Regions from separate parts of the Laceyella putida genome, predicted to be linked through region 1. Evidence: a T-box and tRNA genes for the amino acid it is inferred to sense, from the RefSeq annotation. Region 1 holds a T-box; the other holds one or more tRNA genes.

Region 1 (9,353 bases):
CAGCGGGATCATGGTGTGGGCAATCTTGGCTCCCCATGACCAGATATAATCGCAAGTCTTGCGGTTTAATCGGCATCAGGCTCACCTCCTTGACGATGCGCCCAATGATTGGTTGGTCCGTGTCCGCGCCCCAATGGCAATGAGTGGGCAATCGCCGCGGCAATGAACCGCTTGGCTTGGCTCACGGCTTTGGCAAGGGTAACGCCACGGGCCAGATAGGCGGCAATCGCCGCGGAAAATGTGCATCCCGTTCCATGGGTATGGGGGGTATTCACCCGAGGGGCGCGAAGGAAGCAAAATTCTTTTCCATCATAAAAGAGATCGATGGCTTCCTCCCCCTCCAAATGTCCTCCTTTGATCACCACCGAGCGGGCGCCGAGAGCATGCAAGGATTGGGCCGCTTTTTTGCGCGCATCCAGATGGTCGAGTGAGGTTTCCGTTAAAGCCTCCGCTTCCGCGATGTTAGGGGTAATCACCGTGGCAAGGGGAATCAGCTCTTCTATGTATTGCTTTTTGGCAGATTGGTCCAATAACAAATGCCCGCTCGTTGACACCATGACTGGATCAATGACCAATGGAAACAATTGGTGTTCTTTTACTTTGCGAGCGACCAACGCTGTGATCTCCGCGTTGGCCAACATGCCGGTTTTGGTCGCATGGACGCCGATATCCGTCACGACGGCGTCGATTTGCTTGGCGATTGAGGCGAGCGGGAGGGTTTGGACATCAAACACCCCCAGCGTATTCTGTGCCGTTACGGCAGTGATCGCGGTCATGCCATAAACTTGAAGTTCTTGAAATGTTTTTAGATCCGCTTGAATTCCAGCGCCCCCGCCACTGTCTGAGCCAGCGATCGTCAGGGCCCGTGCCAGTTGGGTCATGTTCGTTCACCTATCTTTCTCTTAGTCGACACCCGATGTCATTAATTTATACTATAATATTCTATCAGAAATCATTTGCTTGAATTAAATTGAGAATAATCTAATTTTATAAAAAATAAACGAATCGAGGATATAGAAATTTGCATGCTTTTATTGTAACATTTAAAAGAAGGAGTGTGAAAAATGGCCAACAAACACAAGAAGAAAAAGCTATCTGATCAGATGAGCACAATCACCATGGTTACGGTTTTGCTTGTCTTTTTGGGCTTGGGTATATTTGCCGTGCTGCAATCTGTGGCGCAAAGCGGAGAACAAGCAGGGGCAAAGGTGAATATCAATTACGAAGGGCAACCCAGCATCGGAAACGCGAATGCTCCAGTCAAACTGGTTGAATTTGGCGACTTTAAGTGTCCAACCTGTAAGGCGTTTCATGATATGATTTATCCTCAATTGAAAAAAGATTATATCGATACGGGTAAAGTGCAAATGACCTTTATCAACTATCAGTTTTTGGGTGAAGACTCGGTGACCGCCGGGATTGCGGGTGAATCGATTTTCAAGCAGAATCCGGAAGCCTTCTGGAAGTTCTATGACGCGATTTACACGCATCAAGGCAAAGAATCAGAAAAATGGGCGACACCCGAATTTTTGGTTGACCTGACCAAGAAGAACATTCCGGAAGTGAATGCCGAGCAATTGAGCAAAGACCTGCTGGGCAAAGCCTACGAAAAAGAAGTGCTCGCTGATAACAAGCTGGCCCAAAACTATAAAGTGGACGGAGTTCCCGCCATATTTGTCAATGGCACCAAATTAGAGAACGGCATGGACTATGAAGCGTTGAAAAAAGCGATCGATGCGGAGTTGAAGAAAAAATAGGAGAGGAATTTTAAACTACGATGAGGCGAATCTTATCTACATACGGCCTGTATTTTGCCTGGGTTGTTTCGCTTGCCGCCACAGGGGGGAGCCTGTTTTTCAGTGAAGTGTTGGGCTTTATCCCATGCACACTTTGTTGGTATCAGCGTATCCTGATGTATCCGCAAGTGATTTTGCTCGGGATTGCTTCCTATCGCAATGATCGTCATATCATCCCTTATGTGCTACCCATGTCAGTGCTGGGGAGCTGCGTTTCGCTGTGGCATTATCTGGAACAAAAAGTGCCGGGCTTTGCCGAACTCCTGCCTTGCCGCGTCGGCGTGCCTTGCGCGCAAACCCATATCGACTGGTTTGGGTTCATCACGATTCCCTTTTTGGCCTTGGTTGCTTTTATCCTCATCATCGTCTTTCTCTCATTTGCCCGCAAAGAAACGGGCGAAGCCCAAGCTGATTGAATAAACGGGCACTTTTCCCTTGGCATTTGCCGGAGCCTGTTGTGGCAGGAGATACATAGATTATGTATTGTAATGTCACAACGAAGGGAAAGGGAGTAGACTTGATGAAAACAGGGCCTATCAAGACAAGCGGTATTGGTGGGTTTGGGGGATTTGGAGGCATTGGGGTCGCTATTGCCATTGCCATCCTCGTCATCCTGATTATCGCCTTCTTCTGCTTCTGGGGTTTCTTCGGCTTTGGCGGTGGTTTTGGCTTCCCCGATGGAGGGTTCTTTTAATCAAATATGGGTAAAAGAAGGCAAGCCTGTTCATCATGGAAGAACAGGCTTGTTCTTGTTAGCCCGGCTGTTTGACGAGGGATTGGTGTAAGGTCTCAATCATGTGATTCCGCTCTTCGGTGGAGCTGTTTTGCCAGATGACCTCAAACAGGACCCCCAATCCGGGCAACAATTTTTCTTCCCCCTGCCGGATGGAGTCAACCACTAATTCTTGCAGTTCCTGCGGATTCATGGTATGAATGTTGTGTATTACTGCACCGCGAATGTTAAAGTTCATTCCTGAAACCCTCCTTTATCCATAAGTCTGTACGGAAAAAATAACTTTATCCCAAACCATTTTGGGTAAGCTAATTTGTAAATGAGCGCGGAGGTGAAAAGTAAGTGAGTAAAACGTTTGCAATTATTGGACTGGGCCGATTTGGCGGAAGCGTGGCGCAAACGCTCCACACGATGGGATATGAAGTGTTGGCCATCGATAAAGACCCCCAGCGTGTACAAGATATGTCGCAAGTGTTAACGCACGCAGTGGAAGCGGATACGACGGATGAAAATGCGTTGAAATCGCTCGGCATACGCAATTTTGATGTCGTCGTGGTTGCGATTGGCAACGATATTCAAGCGAGTATTTTGACAACACTGGTGCTTAAAGAAATCGGATGCCCGAAAGTCGTGGTGAAGGCCGTCAATGAGATGCAAGGCAAGGTGCTGAACAAGCTGGGCGCCGATCGCGTCGTCTTCCCTGAACGGGATATGGGCGTACGCGTGGTTCATAGCTTAATCTCCCCCAACATCTTGGAGTATATTGAGTTGTCGGAGGACTACAGCATCATTGAGGTGATTGCCAGCGAATTCTTTGATGGAAAAACGTTGCAAGAATTGGATATTCGGGCTCGGTTTGGCTGCAATGTGATGGCGATCAAAAATGGGGCCAAGTTCAATATCGCTCCAGCGGCCACGGATGTGATACATAAAGGTGATACCTTGGTTGTGATCGGCCACAACAAAGACTTGAAAAAACTGCAAGAAAAGACGGATGGCAATGAATAGACGTGTTTTGATTACTTCGCCCCAAAATGAACAAGTGAAACGCTGGAAGAAGTTGCATAGCAAAAAAGGACGGTTGCAGGAACAAGCGTTGTTGATTGAGGGAGAGCATCTGTTATTGGAAGCCCATACCGCTTCTGTAAGGTTTGAGGCGATATTGGTCAACAGTGAGAAAGCTGACGCTTGGCGGCGGATTGAGGGACGGTTGCCGATGGATGTGGTGGTATATGAGTTGGCCCCCGCCATCTTTGATGCCTTGGTGGACACAGAAACGCCGCAAGGAGTGGCGGCGGTCATTTCGATACCGGTCTGGCCGCGGGAAGCTTGGTTGGAAAAAGAAGGGGATTTGACGTATCTATTACTCGATGCGATTCAAGATCCCGGCAATCTCGGGACGATGATACGGACCGCCCAAGCGGCGGGAGTCGATGGAATCCTGTTGGGGAAAGGGACGGTGGACCCGTTTAATGCCAAAGTGGTGCGCGCGGCCATGGGCGCGATTTTTCGTGTGCCGCTCATTCAAATGGATTTGGCAGAGGCGATTCCCCTTTTGCAAGCGCATGGGGTGACCATCGTAAACACCTCTCCGCATGCCGGTGCATATCATTTTGATTATCCATATCCATCGAGAGTGGCGCTCCTGTTGGGCAATGAAGGCAGAGGTGTGGATGAAAAGCACCTCGCGCACGTGGATGCGGCCATCAAAATTCCCATGCCGGGAGAGACAGAATCATTGAATGTTTCCATAACCAGCGCTATTTTGATGTATGAGCGAATTCGCCAACAATTTCAGGGAAGGTAACAGTTGCAGGTTGACTTTGGCTTGGCTTATAATATTAAATAATTTAATCTGACAATGGTTTTGGATGTCAAAAGCGATGACAGAGAAGAGTAAGCAGTGTAACCTTTCAGGGAGGAGATGCCGTGACTGGAAGCGTCTCTAAGGAATAGGCTGCTGAAGTTCGCTCTGGAGCTGTCCCCTGAAAACAAGGTGAGTAGGGGGAACCGGTTTGGCCGTTATCTCTGTGAAGTGGAAAAGAGGGGGAAGTCTGTCTTCTTTTCAAAAAGGGTGGTACCGCGAATCTCTCGTCCCTTTGGGCGTGGGATTTTTTTATTTTTATAAGAAGAAGGGAGTTTCGATAATGCGCGAACGTTTAGCGAGCTTGCAAGATGAAGCGGCAATTGCGATTGCCAATGCAGAGAGTTTGGACGCGTTACGGGAGCTTAAAGTCAAATACTTAGGGAAAAAGGGCGAATTGACCAGTGTGCTGCGCGGTATGGGAAGTTTGCCACCGGAAGAGCGCCCGGTGATCGGTGCCTTGGCAAATGAGATTCGTGCCCAACTGGAAACGTTGATTGCCGAGAAAGAAGAGGCGTTTGAAGAAGCTGTGCTGAATCAGCAATTGGCTGATGAAACGATTGATGTCACGTTGCCTGGAGCCCCGATCAAAGTGGGTTCGGTTCATCCGCTGAATCTGGTGATTGAACAGATGGAAGACGTTTTTATCGGAATGGGTTTTGAGATTGCTGAAGGTCCTGAAGTGGAGACGGATAAATATAACTTTGAAGCGTTAAACTTGCCCAAAGAGCATCCGGCGCGCGATATGCAAGATTCGTTCTACATCACGCCGGAGACATTGTTGCGCACGCACACCTCTTCAGTGCAAGTGCGCACCTTGGAAAAAAAAGAAGGACATGTGCCCGTACGGATCATTTGTCCAGGAAAGGTATATCGACGCGATGACGATGATGCGACGCATTCTCACCAATTTACGCAAGTGGAAGGTTTGGTCGTGGATCGCGGCGTGTCGATGAGTGAATTGAACGGTGTCCTGTTGGCGCTGATTGAGAAAATGTTTGGCGAAGGGACGGAGATGCGCTTACGCCCAAGCTATTTCCCATTTACCGAGCCAAGCGTAGAGGTGGACATCTACCATCCCGAAAAAGGCTGGGTGGAGATTCTGGGAGCCGGCATGGTTCATCCTCGCGTCTTGGAAAAAGCGGGCTACAATCCGGAGCGCTATTCTGGCTTCGCTTTCGGAATCGGGGTGGAGCGGATCGCGATGCTGAAATATGACATTGATGACATTCGTCATTTTTACAATAATGACCTGCGTTTCTTGCGCCAATTCCGTTCTGAGTGAGGAGTGAAATCATATGTTAGTATCTTACGAATGGTTATCTCAATATGTGGATTTAGAAGGGATTTCTCCTGAAGATATTGCTGAAGAGTTAAATCGGACGGGTATTGAAGTAGAAGTGATTTACACCCGTGATCCCGGGGTGTCCGGTGTTGTGATTGGGGAAGTGATGTCGGTTGAGCGCCATCCTGAAGCGGACCGTCTGAATGTCTGCTTGGTAAACGTAGGGAAAGGGCAAGTGTTGCAAATTGTATGCGGCGCGAAAAACGTGGCGGCTGGGCAACGGGTGCCTGTCGCTTTGGTTGGGGCCAAACTGCCGGGTGGCCTGCATATTAAAAAAGCCCAATTGCGCGGGGTGGAATCGAACGGGATGATTTGTTCCGCCCAAGAGTTGGGTTTCCCGGAAAAGGTGCTGATGAAAGAGCAGACCGAAGGCATTTTGGTGCTGGAGGCAGATGCGCCGATCGGCACCGACATTAAAGAATACTTAAGCATGAATGACCAAGTGATTGAATTGCAATTAACGCCGAACCGTTCCGATTGTTTGGGAATGATCGGGGTGGCTTATGAAGTGGCGGCGATTTTTGACCGTGAGTTGCGTTTGCCCATGATGCAACAGCTCCCTCCGCAATATGAGGCGCCGCTCAATATTTACATCGAATCTGAAGAAGATTGCCCTTTTTATGCGGCCCAAGTGGTGCATGACCTCAAAGTGGGGCCTTCTCCCCAATGGATGCAAAACCGCTTGATCTCGGCGGGGATTCGTCCAATCAACAATATTGTTGACATTACGAACTACGTCATGCTCGAGACCGGTCAACCATTGCATGCCTTTGATTACAACCAGGTTCAAGAGGGGCAAATCGTCGTCCGCCGCGCTTTGGCTGGCGAACAGATCGTGACCCTGGACAGTGTTCCCCGCACATGTGACCAAGAGATGTTGCTGATTACCGACGGAGAAAAACCCTTGGCTTTGGCGGGGGTCATGGGTGGGGAATCTTCCGAGGTGACGGATCAGACGGTGACGATTTTGTTGGAAGCCGCTTTCTTTGATCCACAAGTGGTACGGCAAACGTCTCGCAAACTGGGCTTGCGTTCCGACGCGAGCGCGCGGTTTGAAAAAGGGGTGGATCCGGAAGGTATTTTGCCGGCATTAGCCCGGGCTGTGCAATTGCTCTGTCAAATCGCCGGTGGCGCCGTAGCTTCTGAGCCATTAGTGAAAAAAGCGGGCGATGTCGAAGATATCGTCATCGACCTGCGCCACGAACGATTGGTGAATCTCTTGGGTGTACAGTTAAGCCAGGAAGAAGTGGTGGATATCTTCCGTCGTTTGCGGTTCCCGATCGAAACCACTGAAGGGGGCTATGCTGTGCAAGTCCCGACCAGACGCCCCGATATCACGATTGAAGTGGATTTGATCGAAGAAGTGGCGCGGCTGTATGGTTATGACCGCATTCCCACCACGTTGCCATGGGGCCAGCAACCACCGGGTGGGTTGACTGAGGAGCAGAAGGTGCGTCGGGTGATTCGTCATACCTTAAGGGACTTGGGACTCTCTGAGGTGTTGACATATAGCTTAACTTCCCAAGCGCTGGAACAAGAAGTGGCTTCCCTGTACACTGTGGAAACCCATATTCCGCTGGCCATGCCGATGAGCAACGAACACGCCGTGTTGCGCACCAACCTGCTTCCGCATTTGATTGAAACGGCTGCGTATAACCAGCGCCATGGGAATGAACGCGTGCAGATCTTTGAATTGGCTCGGGTGTATCTGCCTAACACGGCGGAAGGGCAAGTTTTGCCAGAAGAGCGGTTAGTCCTGGCCGGGTTATTGACGGGAAAACAACACACCAGCATCTGGAAAGGGGAGGCATTGCCAGCCGGTGATTTCTACACGGCCAAAGGGGTATTAGAAGCGCTGTTCACGCGCTTGGGCGTCTTTGACGTGGAATATCAGGCTGTTGCTCCACATGGTTTCCACCCTGGTCGCACCGCTCAGATATTGATTAACGGAGAGTTTGTCGGCTTGCTTGGTGAACTCCATCCAACATTGGCGAAGAAATATGATTTGCTTCGCCCCGTCGCGTTCCAAGTCGATGCGGAAAAACTGATCGCGGCCATAGAGGGCCCATTGGTGTATCAGCCGATTCCGCGTGTTCCAGCGGTTACGCGTGACTTGGCCGTGATTGTCGATGAAGAGACGCCAGTCGGTTTATTGGAAGCAGGAATTTGGCAAGCGGGTGGAGAATTGATTGAGTCTGTGGCACTGTTTGACGTTTTTGCGGGAGAACAGATTGGCGCGGGCAAGAAAAACGTCGCATTCTCGTTAGCTTATCGCGCAGCGGATCGCACCTTGACAGATGAGGAAGTTTCTGAAGTGCATGCGCGTGTAGTCAACCATCTTGCGGAGGCATTTGGCGCCAAATTGCGTTAACAGTAAGGCGGTAATCGGCCTGTATGCACCATCTAGCTGAGAACCTTCACCTTCCGTGAAGGAGGCGGTAAGATGAAAAATAAACTGAGTGTTGAGATCTATGGACAACAGTATAATTTGACCGGCAAAGCGAGCCCGGGACATATGCGTCAGGTGGCGAGCCATGTGGATGAGAAGATGCGACAGATCGCCGACAAAAATCCCCGGCTCGACACGACGCGGTTGGCCGTGTTGTCCGCGGTCAACATTGCAGATGAGTTTTTGAAGCTGAAACAAGAACATGATGAAATCATGCACCTGATCGAGGATGAGGAACCATAGGAGGATCTGATGAATACGTTTGATCTCATTGTGCTACTCTTATTGGTCGGGGCTGTTTTTCAAGGGTATCAGCGAGGATTGGTGTTACAGGCCGCCTCGCTCCTTTGTTATGCGATCAGCATTTGGATAGCGTACCAGTTTGCGGATGAATTGGCCCCGGTTTTGGCGAAAGCTTGGCCTTTGCCTGAAACGGGTGAGACGGCCTTGCTCTCTTTTCTGCGCGTGAATCAGTTGCTTTATTCGGCTGTTGCGTTCGTGATTTTGATGTTTGGCAGCCGGATCGTGTTGTCGCTGGCGGTCACATTCATCAATCAAGTGGCTAAGTTGCCCGTGGTGTCCATCTTTAACCGTTCTGGCGGGGTGGTGTTCGCCTTGGCCAAGATCACGATTGTGACAATCGTGGTGGTGCATTTGCTAACCATCTTGCCTTGGGCAACCGGACAAGCGGCGATGAAAGAATCCTTCGTGGCGCAAACATGCATCCAAATGACCCCGACGTTGACCAAAGAAATGAAGATGTGGTTCAATCAATGAAAAAATCACCTTGTCTCTTGGACAAGGTGATTTTTTCATGAAGTGAAGTTGGATTGTATTTAGGTAGATCAATCGGGTTTGCGGTGCTCAAGCAGTTTCTTGGCCAACGGGTTTACGATTTCGTGTCCGCGCAGTTGGGTGCGCCAATGGGTGGGAATGGCTTGGATTCCATCGCGGAGACCGGCGAGTCCCCCGACGATCGCCGCATTGGTGTCGGTATCTTGTCCCAGTTGAATGGCCGCTTTGACCGCGCCGACATACGTGTCGTTCTTTAGCGACAAACGGGCGGCATGGAGGCTGGCGACCACATAGCCGCTTCCATCGCTGAACGGCTCGCTGTCTGGCCGGATTTCCCATTCCAGCGCTTGTTCATGTGTCGGCTGATTTTT
Region 2 (4,795 bases), on a different contig from region 1:
TTCCAATCTAATTTTCAAGGTGTGGCCTGTTGTTCTTGGCGGGTTTCTCCAGCTTTAGAACAACTGCACTCCGCAAATTCTTTGCGGAGTTTCCATATGGTGTCTTTGATAAATTTAACACATGTGCCCTTAGCTCAGCTGGATAGAGCGTTTGACTACGGATCAAAAGGTCGGGAGTTCGAATCTTCCAGGGCACGCCACTTTTGTCTAGTGACGATGGCGGAGGGGATCCACCCGTTCCCATACCGAACACGGAAGTTAAGCCCTCCAGCGCCGATGGTACTTGGGCCTAAGCCCCGGGAGAGTAGGTCGTTGCTAGGCAATGGAAAGCCGGTATCCAAAGGATATCGGCTTTTTTTGTATAAATGCATCGGGTGTTAACCTATAAGTGAAAACCAAAAAAAGGGATTTAAAAGACGGGTTTATTACGAATAAAAAGATAGACAACAAATTTTTCATATATTCTTACGGGAGGGGATGTCATGGTAAAAAAGGGATAAGCATCTTCGTTGCGTTGGCCCTGGCATTTTGTCCGTTGACCTTTTCAGCAGTTGATGCGAAGGGGGACACTACAAACAAAAAGAGCAACATGATGCAAGAAAGCAAAAGGAGGGTGGAGACGAAGATACAGCACATCCTTGAACGGATCAAAGAGCAAGAGAAATCCGTTAGCAAGGCAAATGAGGCACAAGTGGTTGAAGTGTTGCATTACAATGGAATGGTTGATCATTATACCACGCATGTTTATCGTTTTTCTGTCAAGGAGCCAGGAGAACTCACGACGCAAATGAACCATATAGGTGTCTTTGCCACATTGTATGATAAGGACTTCAATAAACATTCCTTGTGGGGTTATTTACCTGTGGGCGAATATACCCTAGTTGTAACCAAGAATTTTACTGAGCCTGATGAGGAACTGGATTATGAAGTGAACATTTCCGGGGCATTATTTACGGCATTTTCTACAGATGAACCCACTTTGGATGTTACGGGTTTCCCATCGCATAACCCTCGCTTATCCAGAATGAACCCGGAAATCGCATTGGAAGGAACGACCGATGCTGATCAAGTGTTTGTGGAACAAAATCATACAGATATCATTGATTTGACCAGTCCTACTTTTAGAAAGTGGGTGTCAGTAGAACCGGCCGTAAATCGATTTGATTTCTATGCCTCCTCTTCCGCAAGCAAAAACTGGGTAGTTGCGACTTATTTCCCTGTTTGGCCAGGAGTGGAGCGGCTTGATGGAAAAGATCGTTATGAAGTGTCTACCCGAGTCAGCTGGGAATTAAAAAGATATCTTGGAGAACGGTTGGATACGATTGTGCTGGCCCGTGGGGACGTGTTCAGTGACGCATTGTCAGCTTCGTCACTGCATTGGCATCTGGACTATCCCTATGTCGCTGAACATCCTTACTTGGGAACACATCCCGTTTTACTAACTACACCCAGCGCTTTGCCAGAGTCGGTCAAAACCCATATTAAAATCCTGGCGCCGCGCAAGGCCATTATTCTCGGGGGAACCGATTCAGTCTCCACCCATATCGTATTTCAGCTGAAAAAGCTAGGCGTTTCCGAAGTGGTGCGCTTGGATGGGAAAGATCGTTTTGAGGTATCAGCCAAGGCCGCTCTCCAATCGCTCAGTGGCGCCGGATCGGCGACAGCCTATGTGACCAATGGACTGATTTATTCGGATGCATTGTCTGCGTCGGGATATGCGGGTGCGGGCAAACCCTTACTGCTTGTTCAAAAAGATCGAATTCCCGAAACCGTGGCCAATGTTGTCAAAAATCGGGTTATCAATGAGTTTGTCATTGTAGGTGGACCTTCCTCTGTCTCGGATGGCGTGATAGCGCAAATCAAGAAGTTGAATCCGTCCGCTTCAGTGCTACGCATCGGCGGGGCCAATCGGTTTGAAGTATCCACAAACATGGCGAAATATCATTTCAACAATAAAAAGATATCGAATATCAAACTGGCGCGCGGGGATGTTTTTGCCGATGCCTTGACAAGCAGTTCGCTGGCCGGCTACGAGCATGGACCCATCTTATTGACCATGCCAAGTAAATTGGATATATCCGTTAAAAATTTTATCAGTTCCCATTGGTATGAGTTGGATTATGTTCATATTTTGGGGGGAACTGATTCTGTATCAAGTGAAATAGAACACTTTATAGACGGATTGATCAGAGACTAGCATTTAACTGCTCGTGGGCGTTGCACGAGCAGTTTATTATTTTTTAGCAAGAAAATACAATATTCACTATTATAAAACTTATATCAATCTACTTGTCATCCTAGTTGATCCATGCTAATATAACAGAGTCGCCGCTGGTCGAGAGAATAATTTCCAGCGGAGGAAATAGATGGAAACTTGGCCCGTTGGTGAAGCGGTTTAACACACTAGCCTTTCACGCTAGCATGCAGGGGTTCGAATCCCCTACGGGTCACCAACATGGACGGTTAGCTCAGCTGGGAGAGCATCTGCCTTACAAGCAGAGGGTCGGCGGTTCGATCCCGTCACCGTCCACCATGGGGAGCTGTGGTGTAGAGGCCTAACATGCCTGCCTGTCACGCAGGAGATCGCGGGTTCGAATCCCGTCAGCTCCGCCATTTATCTTGGCGGCCGTGGCGAAGTGGTTAACGCACCGGATTGTGGCTCCGGCATTCATGGGTTCGATTCCCATCGGTCGCCCCACTTCACCTTTTAATAATGAGATTGGCTCGGTAGCTCAGTCGGTAGAGCAGAGGACTGAAAATCCTCGTGTCGGCGGTTCGATTCCGTCCCGAGCCACCATTTTTGATTTATGGAGAGATGTCCGAGCTGGCCGAAGGAGCACGATTGGAAATCGTGTAGGCGGGCAAAACTCGCCTCGAGGGTTCGAATCCCTCTCTCTCCGCCAACAACAGATAACCATCTTGGTAACGGAAGCGAAAGCGAAGTTGCTAAGATGGTTTTTGTTTTGTATTTCGAAATAAATGAGTCAACCTCAACAGGGAAATGTTATAATTTTGGTATAAATTGCTTTTTGGTTTGATCTTCATAGATGACAACTAATCAATCAGGTTCCGTTCAGCTGATATCTAAACTATTTAGATAAATATATTTAGTTAAGAGGTGGGAGCGTGAAAAGCGATCGCAAAAAAGTGACTATGGCTATGTTGATTGCTACATTTTTGGCGGCGATTGAGGTGACGATTGTCAGTACAGCGATGCCCCGCATTGTGAGCGAATTGGGGGGAATCCAGTATATCAGCTGGGTCTTTGCTGTCTATCTTCTCACCTCCACGGTCGCTACCCCAATCTTTGGCAAGTTGGCCGATCTTTATGGTAGGAAACGCATTTTTCATGTGGGAGCGGCCATCTTTCTCGCTGGCTCGATGTTGTCGGGATTATCACAGACCATGAGCCAGCTCATCTGCTTCCGCGCGCTGCAAGGGATTGGCTCGGGCGCGATTATGCCGGTGACGTTTACGATTATCGGCGATATTTATCCTTATGAAGAGCGCGCTAAAGTGCAAGGCTGGTTTAGTTCGGTGTGGGGGCTTTCAGGACTCGTGGGGCCTCTTGTCGGGGGATTCTTGGTTGATTTTGTGTCTTGGCGCTGGATATTTTATCTCAATCTGCCATTTGGGATTGTATCCATCATCCTGGTGTCGCTGTTTCTGAAAGAAGGAGGGGAAACGGAGCGACGTCAGATTGATTATTGGGGCGCATTGACGTCTACATTGGGAATTTCCGCTTTATTGCTAGCTCTCAATACGGGGGGCGTGGTCTATCCCTGGGCTTCTGCCCCCATCATTGGCTTGTTTTTGGTGGCGGTTTTGCTGATTGGGTTGTTTTTGTATATTGAGGCAAATGTGTCTGAGCCTATGTTGCCATTGAGCTTATTTAAAATTCCCGCGATTGCGGCCTCCAATATAGCGGGTTTCTTTGTCTCATCCGTTCTTATCGCCCTGACGGTATATTTACCGCTCTGGGTGCAAGGGGTTCATGGGCAGGGGGCTACGGGATCTGGGCTTACTCTTCTCCCCATGTCGCTAGGCTGGCCGGTGGGAGCGGTCATCGGAGGCAGGCTCATGCTTAGAATCGGTCCACGCCGCACAGTCATGGCCGGCCTACTGTTGATTATTTTTGGGACCATATGGTTGACGATGGCAGATGCCTCAACACCGGAATGGGTTCTTGCGGCAATCATGTTGGTTGAAGGGTTTGGTTTCGGCTTTTCCATGACGGTGTTTACGGTGATTGTGCAATCTTCGGTCGGATGGCACCAGCGTGGCACGGCTACAGCGGTGAACACCTTATTGAGATCGCTTGGTCAGACGGTCGGGGTTGCCGTATTTGGCACGATGTTTAATCGATATATGATTCGTTATATGGAGAGACAGTCCGCTGCGGTTCAGGTGGATATTGACCAACTGAACCAATTGCTGGAACAACATGAGACACTATCGGTTTCCCCAGATATGGTTCAGCTGTTAAAAGGCGCCCTCGTGTTTGGATTGCACCATATTTATCTCATTTTATTGGGGATTGCATTGTTCAGCTTTATCTTTGTGTTTTGGTTTCCCAATCACAAACCTCAGACAAACCATGTGGGAAGTGCGGTGAAAGAAACGCCGTAAGGGTAGAAACTACAAACATGATTCCCAGCGAACAGGCCTTAGAAGGCAAACCGTCTCGTTGGGATTTTCTTTTTCTGTGCTATGCTGATTGAAGAGGGATAATGAAATAGATTTTTTAATAAAAGTATTGACTTGGAGCATGGGAAGATGATAAGATCATATTTGT

The links. A T-box is a leader RNA that pairs with one kind of tRNA and senses whether it is charged. The one in region 1 lies ahead of pheS (phenylalanine--tRNA ligase subunit alpha), so its partner is inferred to be a tRNA-Phe.
Region 2: it encodes a tRNA-Phe, which carries the amino acid that the T-box ahead of pheS (phenylalanine--tRNA ligase subunit alpha) is inferred to sense. The anticodon was not compared.

What each region holds. Positions count from the first base shown of each region.
Region 1 covers NZ_JBHTBW010000062.1:102,379-111,731, forward strand. Annotated here, with positions in the region: gene thiE (thiamine phosphate synthase) at 1-76, opposite strand, end outside; gene thiD (bifunctional hydroxymethylpyrimidine kinase/phosphomethylpyrimidine kinase) at 66-881, opposite strand; gene ACFQNG_RS17570 (DsbA family protein) at 1,065-1,757, shown strand; gene ACFQNG_RS17575 (disulfide oxidoreductase) at 1,778-2,212, shown strand; gene ACFQNG_RS17580 (sporulation protein YjcZ) at 2,317-2,490, shown strand; gene sspI (small acid-soluble spore protein SspI) at 2,549-2,767, opposite strand; gene ACFQNG_RS17590 (potassium channel family protein) at 2,872-3,537, shown strand; gene ACFQNG_RS17595 (TrmH family RNA methyltransferase) at 3,530-4,336, shown strand; T-box leader at 4,404-4,631, shown strand; gene pheS (phenylalanine--tRNA ligase subunit alpha) at 4,677-5,678, shown strand; gene pheT (phenylalanine--tRNA ligase subunit beta) at 5,692-8,109, shown strand; gene zapA (cell division protein ZapA) at 8,182-8,430, shown strand; gene ACFQNG_RS17615 (CvpA family protein) at 8,440-8,964, shown strand; gene ACFQNG_RS17620 (ADP-ribosylglycohydrolase family protein) at 9,033-9,353, opposite strand, start outside.
Region 2 covers NZ_JBHTBW010000056.1:88-4,882, reverse strand. Annotated here, with positions in the region: tRNA gene ACFQNG_RS15990 (tRNA-Arg) at 124-200, shown strand; rRNA gene rrf (5S ribosomal RNA) at 207-321, shown strand; gene ACFQNG_RS15980 (cell wall-binding repeat-containing protein) at 614-2,197, shown strand; tRNA gene ACFQNG_RS15975 (tRNA-Glu) at 2,377-2,453, shown strand; tRNA gene ACFQNG_RS15970 (tRNA-Val) at 2,458-2,533, shown strand; tRNA gene ACFQNG_RS15965 (tRNA-Asp) at 2,537-2,613, shown strand; tRNA gene ACFQNG_RS15960 (tRNA-His) at 2,623-2,698, shown strand; tRNA gene ACFQNG_RS15955 (tRNA-Phe) at 2,722-2,797, shown strand; tRNA gene ACFQNG_RS15950 (tRNA-Ser) at 2,810-2,903, shown strand; gene ACFQNG_RS15945 (MDR family MFS transporter) at 3,127-4,629, shown strand.